2 regions of the Sphingobacterium sp. SGL-16 genome follow, and region 1 is predicted to be linked to the other one. Evidence: riboswitches for the same ligand, from Rfam matches in the RefSeq annotation. Region 1 holds a riboswitch; the other holds the start of a gene.
What was found. A riboswitch is a leader RNA that binds a small molecule or an ion and turns the genes downstream of it on or off. The one in region 1 is predicted to bind S-adenosylmethionine.
Positions count from the first base shown of each region.

Region 2: linked by a shared signal. The riboswitch ahead of G5B32_RS10445 (O-acetylhomoserine aminocarboxypropyltransferase/cysteine synthase family protein) and the one ahead of metE (5-methyltetrahydropteroyltriglutamate--homocysteine S-methyltransferase) in region 1 are both predicted to bind S-adenosylmethionine.

Region 1 covers NZ_JAAKGQ010000052.1:1,987-8,223, forward strand. The annotation lists gene G5B32_RS14135 (DUF4833 domain-containing protein) at 1-220, opposite strand, end outside; gene G5B32_RS14140 (hypothetical protein) at 426-602, opposite strand; gene G5B32_RS17735 (helix-turn-helix domain-containing protein) at 694-1,251, opposite strand; gene G5B32_RS14150 (GNAT family N-acetyltransferase) at 1,388-1,795, opposite strand; gene metE (5-methyltetrahydropteroyltriglutamate--homocysteine S-methyltransferase) at 1,876-4,191, opposite strand; SAM riboswitch class I at 4,269-4,375, opposite strand; gene G5B32_RS14160 (hypothetical protein) at 4,798-4,962, shown strand; gene G5B32_RS14165 (hypothetical protein) at 4,977-6,237, shown strand, end outside.
Region 2 covers NZ_JAAKGQ010000028.1:3,414-9,650, reverse strand. The annotation lists gene G5B32_RS10450 (homoserine dehydrogenase) at 1-628, opposite strand, end outside; gene G5B32_RS10445 (O-acetylhomoserine aminocarboxypropyltransferase/cysteine synthase family protein) at 701-2,008, opposite strand; SAM riboswitch class I at 2,241-2,354, opposite strand; gene G5B32_RS10440 (AMP nucleosidase) at 2,523-3,341, opposite strand; gene clpX (ATP-dependent Clp protease ATP-binding subunit ClpX) at 3,411-4,658, opposite strand; gene clpP (ATP-dependent Clp endopeptidase proteolytic subunit ClpP) at 4,660-5,358, opposite strand; gene G5B32_RS10425 (type I restriction enzyme HsdR N-terminal domain-containing protein) at 5,428-5,955, opposite strand; gene holA (DNA polymerase III subunit delta) at 5,991-6,237, shown strand, end outside.

The DNA of each region.
Region 1 (6,237 bases):
CATTTCGATCAAATAATTGCCTCGAAGTTTTGATAGGTTCATTATCATTGAGCTTATTCGTGGCAGAATAATTTGGCTGATAAATAAAGGTGTTTTTACCTCGGCTATGCTGAATATAGAAGAGTATATCTTTGACAGTAGGCTTTGGGTAGCCTTCTTGGGCGTGAGAAAAGAAACTATTAAAAAGGATTAAGAATAAAAATGTCAGCTTCTTCATCATATTTCTACTTATTAGCAAATAACAGAATAATATACAAAGTCCTGTCAAAATTTTCAATATATTTTGAATTTCGTTTAAATGGGAATGATTATGATTAGTGGGAGATAAAAAAAGTATCCAAAATAAAAAGGTTATTGAAGTCGGATTAAATAAACAAAGTCACTTATTCAAGTGACTTTTGTTTATTTGTAAAATGTAATCAGGATTAAGGGCGATTTCCACCCATAAATTTGGATATTAACCAAATAATCAATGCGATTACAATTACGACTATAATAATGCCAGACCACATGCCAGCTTTAAATATTCCACCGATTACTTCACAACTTGATAATAAAGTAATAACGGATAATATTGTTGCAAATAAACCTATTCTTTTCATAATTGATGTCCCTTTTATTGTAGAACAAGTTAAAGGCTAGGTTGTTTGAGTGGATTTTAGATTTTTAATCTTATACACTACAATAGTAATATTAGTGCTTATATAAAATTAATGCTGGTATAATAAATAAAACTGGATGAACTTCAAATATGTGTGTTCTTTTAAAACAATAGTCATGATTGTAAGCATTCATCTCGGGAACATATATAGTTCTTGATGAGCTTTCTGTTTTGTAACCTAATATTTCTAATATTATGTATAGTATAGAAATTAATATAATCTGAATGATGTGGAGAAGAAGAATAAACCTTAAGTTTTGTTGGTATTGAGCATTTCTATTCGATTTAGTAAATCCGATGAAGCTTGGGATTATAAAGCCTAATAAGGGAAACATTATACAGAACAAGGAGCTAATGTATAAGTTTCTGATACTTCCAATTTGGTTGGTATCAATACTTCTTTCGTCGACGTTTTGCACAATAATGGGTTCTAGCGGTATGTATAATATTTTATTAATTTGACGAAGACTAAAACCACTTATTTCCTCTGTTCCTTTTTTGATTCGCTGTACAGTGCGAAGAGATACCCTAGCTTCGTTCGCAAGTTCTTGTTGGGTTAATCCTTTGGCTTTGCGAGCAGTTTTAATGATTTCGTAATAATTGGTTTATTCATACCCCAAAATTGGTTTATTATGATTTAAACGAAGAAAATCTGATATGCCAATAATACGACAATTGTATGGGAAGGGTTAAATAATAGTATCAACGCATGGATGTATGAAATATTTAATGTTCCCCACCTTTATAGATCCACATGGATTGGGTTTCTCCTGCTTTCTCGAATCCACATTTTTCATAGAACTTTATAGCTTCACCATCTGCAGCTAAAATTTGTTGATGAAAGCCCTGATATTTCTCTTGAAATTTCGCAATAATCTTCTTTCCAATACCTAAATGCTGGTAATCTGGATGAATGATTAAATGTGGATAGTAAACCACTAAGTATCCATCTGATATTGCATTTCCCAAACCAACTAATTTATGTTCATGCCACGCTGTAACAAGGGAGTGCGAGTTAAGCAATGCTTGTATTAATTGTTCAGGTTTTTTGGCGGAAGACCAATTATTAACCTGATATATTTCTAGTACATCTTGCTCATTTATTTTAAAGGAGTCTTTAATTTGAATTTCCATATACTAAATATAAACAAAAAACCTCCCGCAATTTTGACATCGCGGGAGGTTTAATTTATTTAATAATACTAGTTCCGAAATTATGCTTCAGCTCTCAATACTTTTGCAGCTTCTACCATAGCTTCTAATGCAGCTTTAGTTTCTGGCCAAGCACGAGTTTTCAAACCACAGTCAGGGTTTACCCAAAGTTGAGATGCAGGAACTACATCTTTTGCTTTGTGCAACAAGTCAATCATTTCTTCTTTACTTGGTACACGTGGAGAGTGAATGTCGTATACACCAGGACCGATATCGTTAGGGTATTTGAATTCGCCAGCGAAAGCATTCAACAATTTCATTTGTGAACGTGAAGTTTCGATAGTAATTACGTCAGCATCCATTGCAGCGATATCTTTGATTACGTTGTTGAATTCTGAGTAACACATATGGGTGTGGATTTGTGTGTCATCTTCTACATTTGATGAAGAAACACGGAATGCACGTACAGCCCAATCTAAATATTTTTGTTGGTCAGCTTGACGCAAAGGTAAACCTTCACGGATAGCTGGCTCATCGATTTGGATAATTTTGATACCTGCTTTTTCTAAAGCTTGAACTTCGTCCAAGATAGCTAAAGCAATTTGATAAGTCGTAGTTTCACGTGGTTGGTCGTTACGTACGAAAGACCATTGTAAGATCGTAACAGGACCTGTTAACATACCTTTTACAGGGCGGTCAGTCAATGATTGCGCGTATGAAGACCAACGAACAGTCATATCTGCTGGACGGTATACATCACCATAGATAACTGGAGGTTTTACACAACGAGAACCATATGATTGTACCCATCCGTACTGTGTAAATGCATATCCTGCTAATTGTTCACCGAAATATTCCACCATGTCGTTACGTTCGAACTCACCGTGTACCAATACATCGATATCTAAGTTTTCTTGCAAACGGATAACGCTTTCCGTTTCTTCAGCGATTGCTTTATCGTATTCTTCTTGCGTGATAACACCTTTTTTCAAGTCAGCTCTCCATTTACGAACATCTTTCGTTTGTGGGAATGAACCGATTGTTGTTGTTGGGAATGCTGGTAAGTTGAATTTCGCTTGTTGAGCAACTTTACGAACTTCGAATGGAGAAGTACGTTTCGCATCTTCGTCTGTGATATTGCTTACGCGCGTTTTTACTTCTGGTTTGTGAATCAATGGAGAAGTGCGACGGCTTTCGGCAGCAGCTTTGTTTGCTTCAAAGCGTTCAGCAGTTGCAGCATCTACTTCACCATCCGCTAATACCGCTAAATCTTTAACCTCAGCTAATTTTTGTTTAGCGAATGCTAACCAGTTTTTAACTTCAGCAGGAAGTGTTTCTTCTTTTTTCTCGCTATCTAAATCGTAAGGAACGTGCAATAATGAAGAAGAAGTACCTACCCAAACTCTGTCTTTGTCTAATGCAGCAACAGCCTGTTGGATTTTAGCTAAAGATTTTTCGTAATCATTTTTCCAAATGTTACGGCCTTCTACCACACCTAAAGAAAGTGTCAATGAAGCAGGAACTTTTGCTAAAACAGTATCTAATTGGTTTTCACCACGAACTAAATCTAAGTGTAAAGCGTGTACTGGTAAACTAACCGCTAAATCTTCGTTGTCTTTCAACGCTTCGAAGTACGTAGTAGCGATTAATTTAGCTCCTTTAGCCGCAGCATTCAATTTTTCGAATACTTTAGTATATAATTCTTTTACTTTAGCATCAATATCCAAAGCCAAATAAGGCTCATCAATTTGGATGTATTGAGCACCAGCGTCAGCTAGTTTAGAGATAATCTCTTCGTAAACTGGCAATAAACGGTCGATTAAGTCGATACGGTCAAAACCAGCTTCTTTTTCTTTACCGATTAATAAGTAGGTGATTGGGCCAATAACAACGGGTTTAGTTTCAATACCAGCTGCTTTAGCTTCATTATATTCGTTTAAGAATTTTTCAGATGTTAATTTGAACGTTTGATCCTTCGTGAACTCAGGTACCATGTAGTGATAGTTCGTATCAAACCATTTTGTCATTTCCGATGCAGTAACGTCGATTCCGTCTTCTTGGAAACCACGAGCCATCGCAAAATATAAATCTAAACTATAATTGTTGTCTACTTTACTTAATAAAGAGTTATAGCGAGCAGGGATACCGCCAACAGTAAGAGATAAATCTAATACTTGGTCGTAAAAAGAAAAATCATTTGAAGGGATCAAATCGATTCCAGCCTCTTTTTGAGTTTTCCAGTTGTTTTCACGAATTTCTTTTGCAGCTTTTAATAATTCTTCCGCAGAAATTTTCTTTGCCCAGTACGCTTCATTAGCTTTCTTCAATTCACGGAAAGGTCCTACACGCGGGTAGCCTAAATTGTTAGTTAGTAACATATAATGTTCCTTAATAAATTAAAAATTCTTTAAAATGTTTTGTTGCTAAGAGAAGGCCACTTGGAATTAGTGATCTCGGCTTATCTTTCCCTATATCATGTTTCGGGTAGAATGTAGCACCTTGTCTAGTGACAGGTTGCTAAGGCTTCATCGGGTCCAGTCCCTCTGCCTTTCTCTATAAGCGTCGCTAAGTTATATAATTTTCTATTAGTATCAAAATTTTTATTTGAAATATCGATTAGTGATGCACATCCTTCTTTAATTGGTAACTATCTGTTAATGAGCGGTGAGTTCGTAGTGGTTAACAATAAGTTGTTTGGATAACTTTATTTATCAATGTAGGTTATTAATTTATTTTTACGTGACAATTTTAATATTTTAGAGAATGTTTGTTGGTTAAAATTTGGCTTTAATATTAATTAAGTTGATTTTATTCCCGATTTACATCGAACATCTCCCGATTTTTAATTTTTTGAAAGACATTTCCTCTATAAACGGGAATATTTGCGTATACAACTAACTATTTATTGCGTCTCAGTTTTATTAATAGCCTGTAATTCAATAATTGAAATTTGGTTTTCGTGCGGCAATTTAAATTTAAAACAAATGACAAAACTAAATTACGAACCTCCACAAATTAAATTGGTTCTCCTACAGATCGAAGAGGCTATTGCTACTGGATCGATCACGACTGTTGAAGTTTTCCCATATGAGGAAACTCTTCGTATCTCAGAGTATGATACTTATCAAGAAGGTAATAAAAGACTATAATATTAATTTTTAGTATGAAAAATATATACCTTTTGATTTTTGTGGCAATCTGCGCGATACAATTACCTTCCTGTTCTAAAGATACTACAATGGAGGGGTCGCGTGCGGTGACTAAGTATATTGATTTAGAACTAACTGCGTCTTATTATGAAAAGCCTGAAACTATTCTGGATAAAAAGGCTTCTGCTGGGATAGAAAAGTATGATGATTCTAAGAACGTTTCTGAAATTGCACCAGGTTTCTTTGCGGAATTTCAGATAGAAGAAGGATATAGTAGCTCTTCAGGTGAAATAAAAAAATCCATCAATAAGTTAGCCGCAAAAGAAAGAAATAATAATCCTACCGATCTTTCACAATTGAAACTGAAAAAGTTAGAAAATGGTGTCAAGTTTATGGTTCTCATTTTCGATGAAAATGATATTCATGTGGGTATGACGTTAGCTACGATGGGAGAACAAACCAGAATACCTGTAGTGTACAAGAAAGATTATGTGTTCAATACATCCAATTATTACCGTGTTGTAGCGTTTACGTATAATACTAAAAACGAATCAGATTATGACAGTCTTAATTTGGATCCAACACAGACCGCAGACAATCCCAAACTAGTAATTCCTTCAGATAAAGAATTCTTCTATTATAATGGTGATTTCTTGATTGATCCAAAGGTAACAGATGTTTCGTATAAACTTCCTATAGTGTTTTTGCCTCAAACGGTGAAAGTAGGTGTGACAGTTGACGGTAAGGGAGCAAATGTGAAAGTCAAAAAAATGAGTGGAACTTTTGGATCGTTTTCTATGCGTTCTACAGCGGAGTTTGATTTAAAACTTAATAAAGTTCTAAGTCGTTCGGAAATAGCCGAAAATGCTTTCCCTTATACTTTTACTGCGACAGGGGAAGGTGATACGCTTTCTGTGGCAAGGTTTATATATGTGAATGACTCTGATGGAGAAAAGGTGTTGTCAAATTATAAGGTGACATTGAATGAGCTTATTGTTCAGAAAAATGGAGCAAACAGTGATACTACTTTGCTTTCGAATGCAAATGTGCTATTTGAATATGGAAATATAAATTTGAAAAAAGGTAAGTATTATAATGGGAAAATTAATCTTGTAAATGGATTTGAGGTAGATGGACTAATCTGGGGATTGGGTAATTTGTACTACGATGCCTCTGATGTAGGCAATGAATACAAGTTTAGAAATACACTTGGAGAAGGCAGAATGGAAAAATTAACGGATTATTGGCAATATAAAGCTCTAAGGCCAGGGGGGG
Region 2 (6,237 bases), on a different contig from region 1:
TTACAAACAAGCCATACGCATGTGAGGCAACGATAGTTAATTTGTATTTCGGGTCATAACCACCTACGTCCAAAATTGGATTTGTTTCGGCAAAACCTAATTCTTGGGCTTTTTTCAACGCATCGGCATAACTTTGACCTTCGTTGAAAATTTTTGATAAAATGTAGTTTGAAGAACCATTGAAAATACCACTTACCGAATGTAAAAGTTCGTTGTCATAGTATTCTTCCAAATTGCGGATGATTGGTATACTTCCACAAACAGCACCTTCGTACAATAAAGAAGTACCGTATTGATTTTGTAATTCTGTCAATTCTTCTAAATGTGTCGCAATCATCTTTTTATTTGCGGAAACAACATTTTTACCTGAAGAAAGTGCTTTTTTAGTGATTTCAAATGCGGCATCAGCATCATCAATCAATTCTACTACCGTGTTGATTTCTGGATCGTCTAAGATAACATTCGCATCTATTGTAAATAATTCATCAGGCAACGTACGTTTTTTGTCTGCATTCTTAATTACGAATTTTTTAATTTCTAGGTTTAAGTTTTTTGTTTTAATAATATCGTATAATCCTTGCCCAACTACGCCGAACCCGAACATACCGATAGTAAGTTTCTTACTCATATATAGCTTTAAAATTTCAGTTTTCCTTTTCCTTGTATGTATATTTTCCTAAAAAATTAAGTAGTCGATTGACTACTTAATTTTTTCGAAAGCTTGTTCTAAATCTGCTTTGATATCATCAATATGTTCGATACCGACTGACAAACGTAATAAACCTGCGTACACTCCCGCTTTAGCTTGTTCTTCGTCGCTCAACTGTTGGTGCGTAGTCGCTGCTGGGTGAATGATTAATGATTTCGCATCACCTACGTTTGCCAAGTGGCTTACCAATTCCAATGCATCGATAAATTCATTCGCTTTATCTGCACTACCTTTGATAGAGAATGATAATACAGCGCCATAACCATTTTTCAAGTATTTCTGTGCATTTTGGTGATAAGGATGGCTTTTCAAACCTGGGTAGCTCACTTTTTCCACTTGTGGATGCGCTTCCAACCATTGTGCGATTTCTAAAGCATTATCTACATGACGTTGTACGCGCAAAGACAATGTTTCCAAACCTTGCAATAGTAAGAATGAATTGAAAGGTGATAGGGCAGGACCGAAATCTCTTAAACCTTCTACACGAGCGCGGATAGCGAATTGGATATTTCCGAAAGGACCGTTTTCGCCAAATACATCGGAGAATACTAATCCATGATAACCTTCTGAAGGTTCAGAGAATTGTTTGAATTTACCGTTGCCCCAGTTGTAGTTACCACCATCGATGATTACACCTCCGATACTTGTACCATGACCGCCGATCCATTTAGTAGCAGATTCAACGACAACATTAGCACCATGCTCTAATGGTTTGAATAAATAACCACCAGCACCAAATGTATTATCTACGATTAAAGGTAAATCGTGTTTGCGTGCTACAGCAGCAATTTTTTCGAAATCAGGAATGTTATAACTTGGGTTACCAATGGTTTCTACGTAGATAGCTTTTGTTTTATCGTCGATTAAAGCCTCGATATTTTCAGCATCAGAATCAGCTGCAAAACGGACATCTACACCTAATCTTTTGAAAGCTACTTTGAATTGATTATATGTTCCGCCGTACAAATTCGATCCAGCAACAAAGTTATCACCGCTTTCTAAGATATTATTTAAAGCGATAAATTGTGCTGCCTGGCCAGAAGCTACAGCTACTGCTGCCACACCACCTTCTAGCGATGCAATTCTTTTTTCGAATACATCAGTAGTAGGGTTCATGATACGTGTATAGATGTTTCCGAATTGTTTTAAGGCGAATAAGTTAGCGCCATGTTCTGCGTTTTCGAAAACGTATGATGAAGTTTGGTAAATTGGAACTGCTCTTGAGCCAGTTGTAGGATCTACTTCTTGTCCTGCGTGAATCTGTAAAGTTTCGAATTTTAAGTTTTTATTCTCTGCCATTTTCTTTTCTGTTTTTTTAGGTTATTAAATATATGTATAAATTCTATTAAGAGATGCAAAAGTTTGGTCGTCATGAATGTAATACCATTACAAAAAGTAATAGTACGACAGACGACTAGCGCATTCGAATAGAAAATAATACGGGATTATTTGGTAGCAAGATTGGAGTGCACTTTTCTAGTACAGCAATATTTGTAAGATTTAATATTGTTAATGTTGTCATAGTCTATTTCATTTATATGCTCCATAGTAATGTTACTTTGGACAGGATTTGGCACCTTTTCAATCTTTATTGAAGGTTGCCAGTGGGTCATTGAGCCAGTCTCTCGCCACTTCTTTATAAATCAAGACCGATACTAGAAAGGTGTTGATTAGATACTCTACTAAAGTACTCGGCAAATATAGTAGAATTTTTAAAAAATAAAAACTATTTGAAAAATAATAGAAAAATAAAAGTTCAATCGATTAAGAATTGAACTTTTATGAGGTTTGATTGATTTTCGGTTTCATTGCATCAGAATTTCAAATGCTTTACTGTTAGACCATTATTGATAAGTTGTTTCAGCGCATCAATACCAATATTCAAATGTGTTTCCACAAATTTTGCCGTTACCGATAAGTCAGATGCTGCAGTTTTCACACCTTCTGGTACCATCGGCTGATCCGAAACGAGTAATAATGCACCTGTTGGAATTTTATTTGCAAATCCTACACTGAAGATTGTTGCGGTTTCCATATCGACAGCCATTGCGCGGATGGATTTTAAATACTTTTTGAAAGCTTTATCATGTTCCCATACGCGACGGTTAGTGGTATATACAGTTCCTGTCCAGTAATCTCTTCCGTGATCACGTATAGTAGTCGAAATGGCTTTTTGCAAGGCGAAAGCCGGTAGGGAAGGGACTTCGGGTGGGAAATAATCGTTTGATGTACCCTCGCCACGAATAGCAGCAATAGGAAGTATTAATTCACCTACTTCAATTTTCTTTTTCAGCCCTCCAGTTTTTCCTAAGAAAAGTACCGCTTTGGGATCTATAGCAGTTAGTAGATCCATCACTGTAGCTGCCATAGGGCTACCCATACCAAAATTAATTATCGTAATACCGTTGGCAGTACACGCTTGCATCGCTTTATCTTCTCCATAAATAGGTGCATCGTCGTGCATTTCCGAAAACATCTTTACATATTTCGAAAAATTGGTTAAGAGAATGTATTGGCCAAACTCTTCTAATGGCTTACCTGTATAACGTGGAAGCCAGTTTTCTACGATTTCCTCTTTCGATTTAAGTCCTGGAGTAATAGGACTGTCTACTGTTTTTTGTTTTTTTGTCATAAGCAATTCTAGTTTTAATTTATTATTTGCAAAAATCCCTCACTTTTTAGAGTGAGGGATTTTTTATTATTACGCTACTTTTAATTTCTTAATGTCTGATTTTGCAAATTTCTTCTTCGCATAATCGAGCGTAATGTGAAGTGTTTTATCCTCACTGTGTTCTTTTGTCGATGGAATCTCGAACATTGCATCCAGCATAATCGCCTCGCAAATGCTACGTAAGCCACGGGCACCCAATTTGAATTCCCATGCTTTGTCTACTATAAAGCTATACACTTCTTTGTCAAAAACTAAATCAACCCCTTCGTATTCAAATAACTTAATGTATTGTTTTATCAAGGCATTTTTTGGTTCTGTCAAGATGCTTAACAACGTCTCTTTATCCAAAGGATTCAAGTGTGTCAATACTGGAAGACGACCAATTAATTCTGGAATCAGACCAAAATTTTTCAAATCTTGAGGTGTGATATATTTGTATAGATTGTTTAAATCTACATCTTCCTCTTCTTCCAACATTTTGAAACCAACAGTTTGTGTTCTCAAACGGTTAGCGATTTTTTTCTGAATACCATCGAATGCACCACCACAAATAAATAAGATGTTACTTGTGTTTACGGAGATCATTTTTTGGTCTGGATGTTTGCGGCCACCTTGAGGCGGAACGTTTACATTTGTACCTTCTAATATTTTCAATAAAGCCTGTTGTACACCTTCACCAGATACGTCACGTGTGATAGATGGATTATCGCTTTTGCGTGCAATCTTGTCAATCTCATCGATATAGATAATACCTCTTTCGGCAGCAGCAACATCATAATCCGCAGCTTGTAGCAATCTTGTTAAGATACTTTCTACGTCTTCACCCACATAACCCGCTTCAGTTAATACTGTCGCATCGACGATAGAGAAAGGTACATTCAGTATTTTGGCAACTGTTTTTGCTAATAATGTTTTACCTGTACCTGTTTCACCTACGATAATCAAGTTAGATTTTTCGATTTCCGTCTCATCAGCAGAAGCTTTTTGGTTCAATCGTTTGTAATGGTTGTAAACTGCTACTGAAATTACTTTTTTCGCATCATCTTGTCCGATAACGTATTGATCCAAGTGCTGTTTAATCTCTAAAGGACGAATTAATTTTAAAGTCGTCTGTAAAGATTTATTTTTTCGTTGATTTAACTCTTCTGCTAAGATTTCTCCAGCTTGAGTTACACAACGATCACAGATATGCGCTCCATCACCAGCTATCAGCATCAAAGCTTCATTCTTACTGATCCCACAAAAGGAGCATTGTATATCTTTTTGATTTTTACTCATTTTATTTAATATCTTTTCTTGGTGCTAACACCTCATCAATCATTCCAAATTCTTTGGCTTCTGCAGCTTTCATCCAATAATCACGGTCTGAAGATTTTTCTACCCATTCGTAAGACTGACCTGAATGTTCAGAAATAATGGTGTATAATTCTTCTTTCAATTTTAACATCTCGCGCAAATTGATTTCCATATCTGCAGCTACACCTTGAGCACCACCTGATGGTTGGTGAATCATGACACGGGAGTGTTTCAATGCTGCACGTTTGCCTTTTGCTCCTGCAACTAATAATACAGCACCCATAGAAGCCGCCATACCAGTACAGATAGTTGCTACGTCTGGCGTAATATATTGCATGGTGTCATAAATACCTAAACCAGCATATACGCTACCACCTGGTGAATTGATATAGATTTGGATATCTCTTTTTGCGTCTGTAGACTGTAAGAATAACAATTGAGCTTGGATAATGTTCGCTACTTGATCATTAATTCCGTCACCTAAGAAAATAATACGGTCCATCATCAAGCGAGAGAAAACGTCCATTTGAGCTACATTTAACTGACGCTCTTCAACGATGTAAGGTGTCAAGTTTGTAGGCATTTTAGTTTCTACTCTTGAGATAAAACCATCCACATGTTGGCTACCAATTCTGTGGTGTTTAATCGCATATTTTCTGAATTCGTTTTTATCTATATTCATATGTATATATTTTTCAATTCCCTAATTAAAGACTAAATATAAATGCTTTTTGTTAAATACATATAAATTTTATGTCTCAATAATGTAATTTGGAAGATCCTCAATAAATTGATAACTGTTGTCTTCAAAATTTACTTTGCAAAAATAATGCTCTAGACCGTTACTCACTAATAACAAGGGTATTTTATGCTTACTATTGTATGAACTTATTTGTTCAAAAGTTTTTGAATTTATCTTTACTTCAGGAGCTTTAAATTCTGCCAAAATGACTTTTTCACCCCTGTTATTGTAGATGATTAAATCCGAACGTTTATGTAGATCATTTAAAATGAGTCCGCCTTCAATTTTCATTAACGATTTCGGGTACTTTTTATATTGATGCAAAAAATGTACCCAATGTTGTCTCACCCATTCTTCTGGAGTCAAAACCAAATTTTTCTTACGCAATACATCAAAAATGTAGATTTTGTCGTTAACGCGTGAAAGTTTTAGTGAAGTAGGAGGTAAGTTTAATGGAACGGGACTAAACATATACAAATATACAAAACTAAGCACGAATTTGAAAATATATGCAACTTCAATATTGTGCAATTTCAAAATGTTTCGTAATAAATAGTTAATTTCGCGATGTTATGAAAGTACAAGAAATACTTAGCGCAATAAAGCAACGTAAATATAAGCCTCTTTATTTATTACATGGAGAGGAATCACATTATATCGATGTGATTTGCGATGCTATAGAAAGTACTGTACTGAATGATGCGCAGAAAGGTTTTGATCAGACTATCCTATATGGAAAGGATGTGGACTTTTCAACTATTATTAGTGCGGCAAAGCGTTATCCGATGATGAGTGATTATCAAGTCATCATTATCAAAG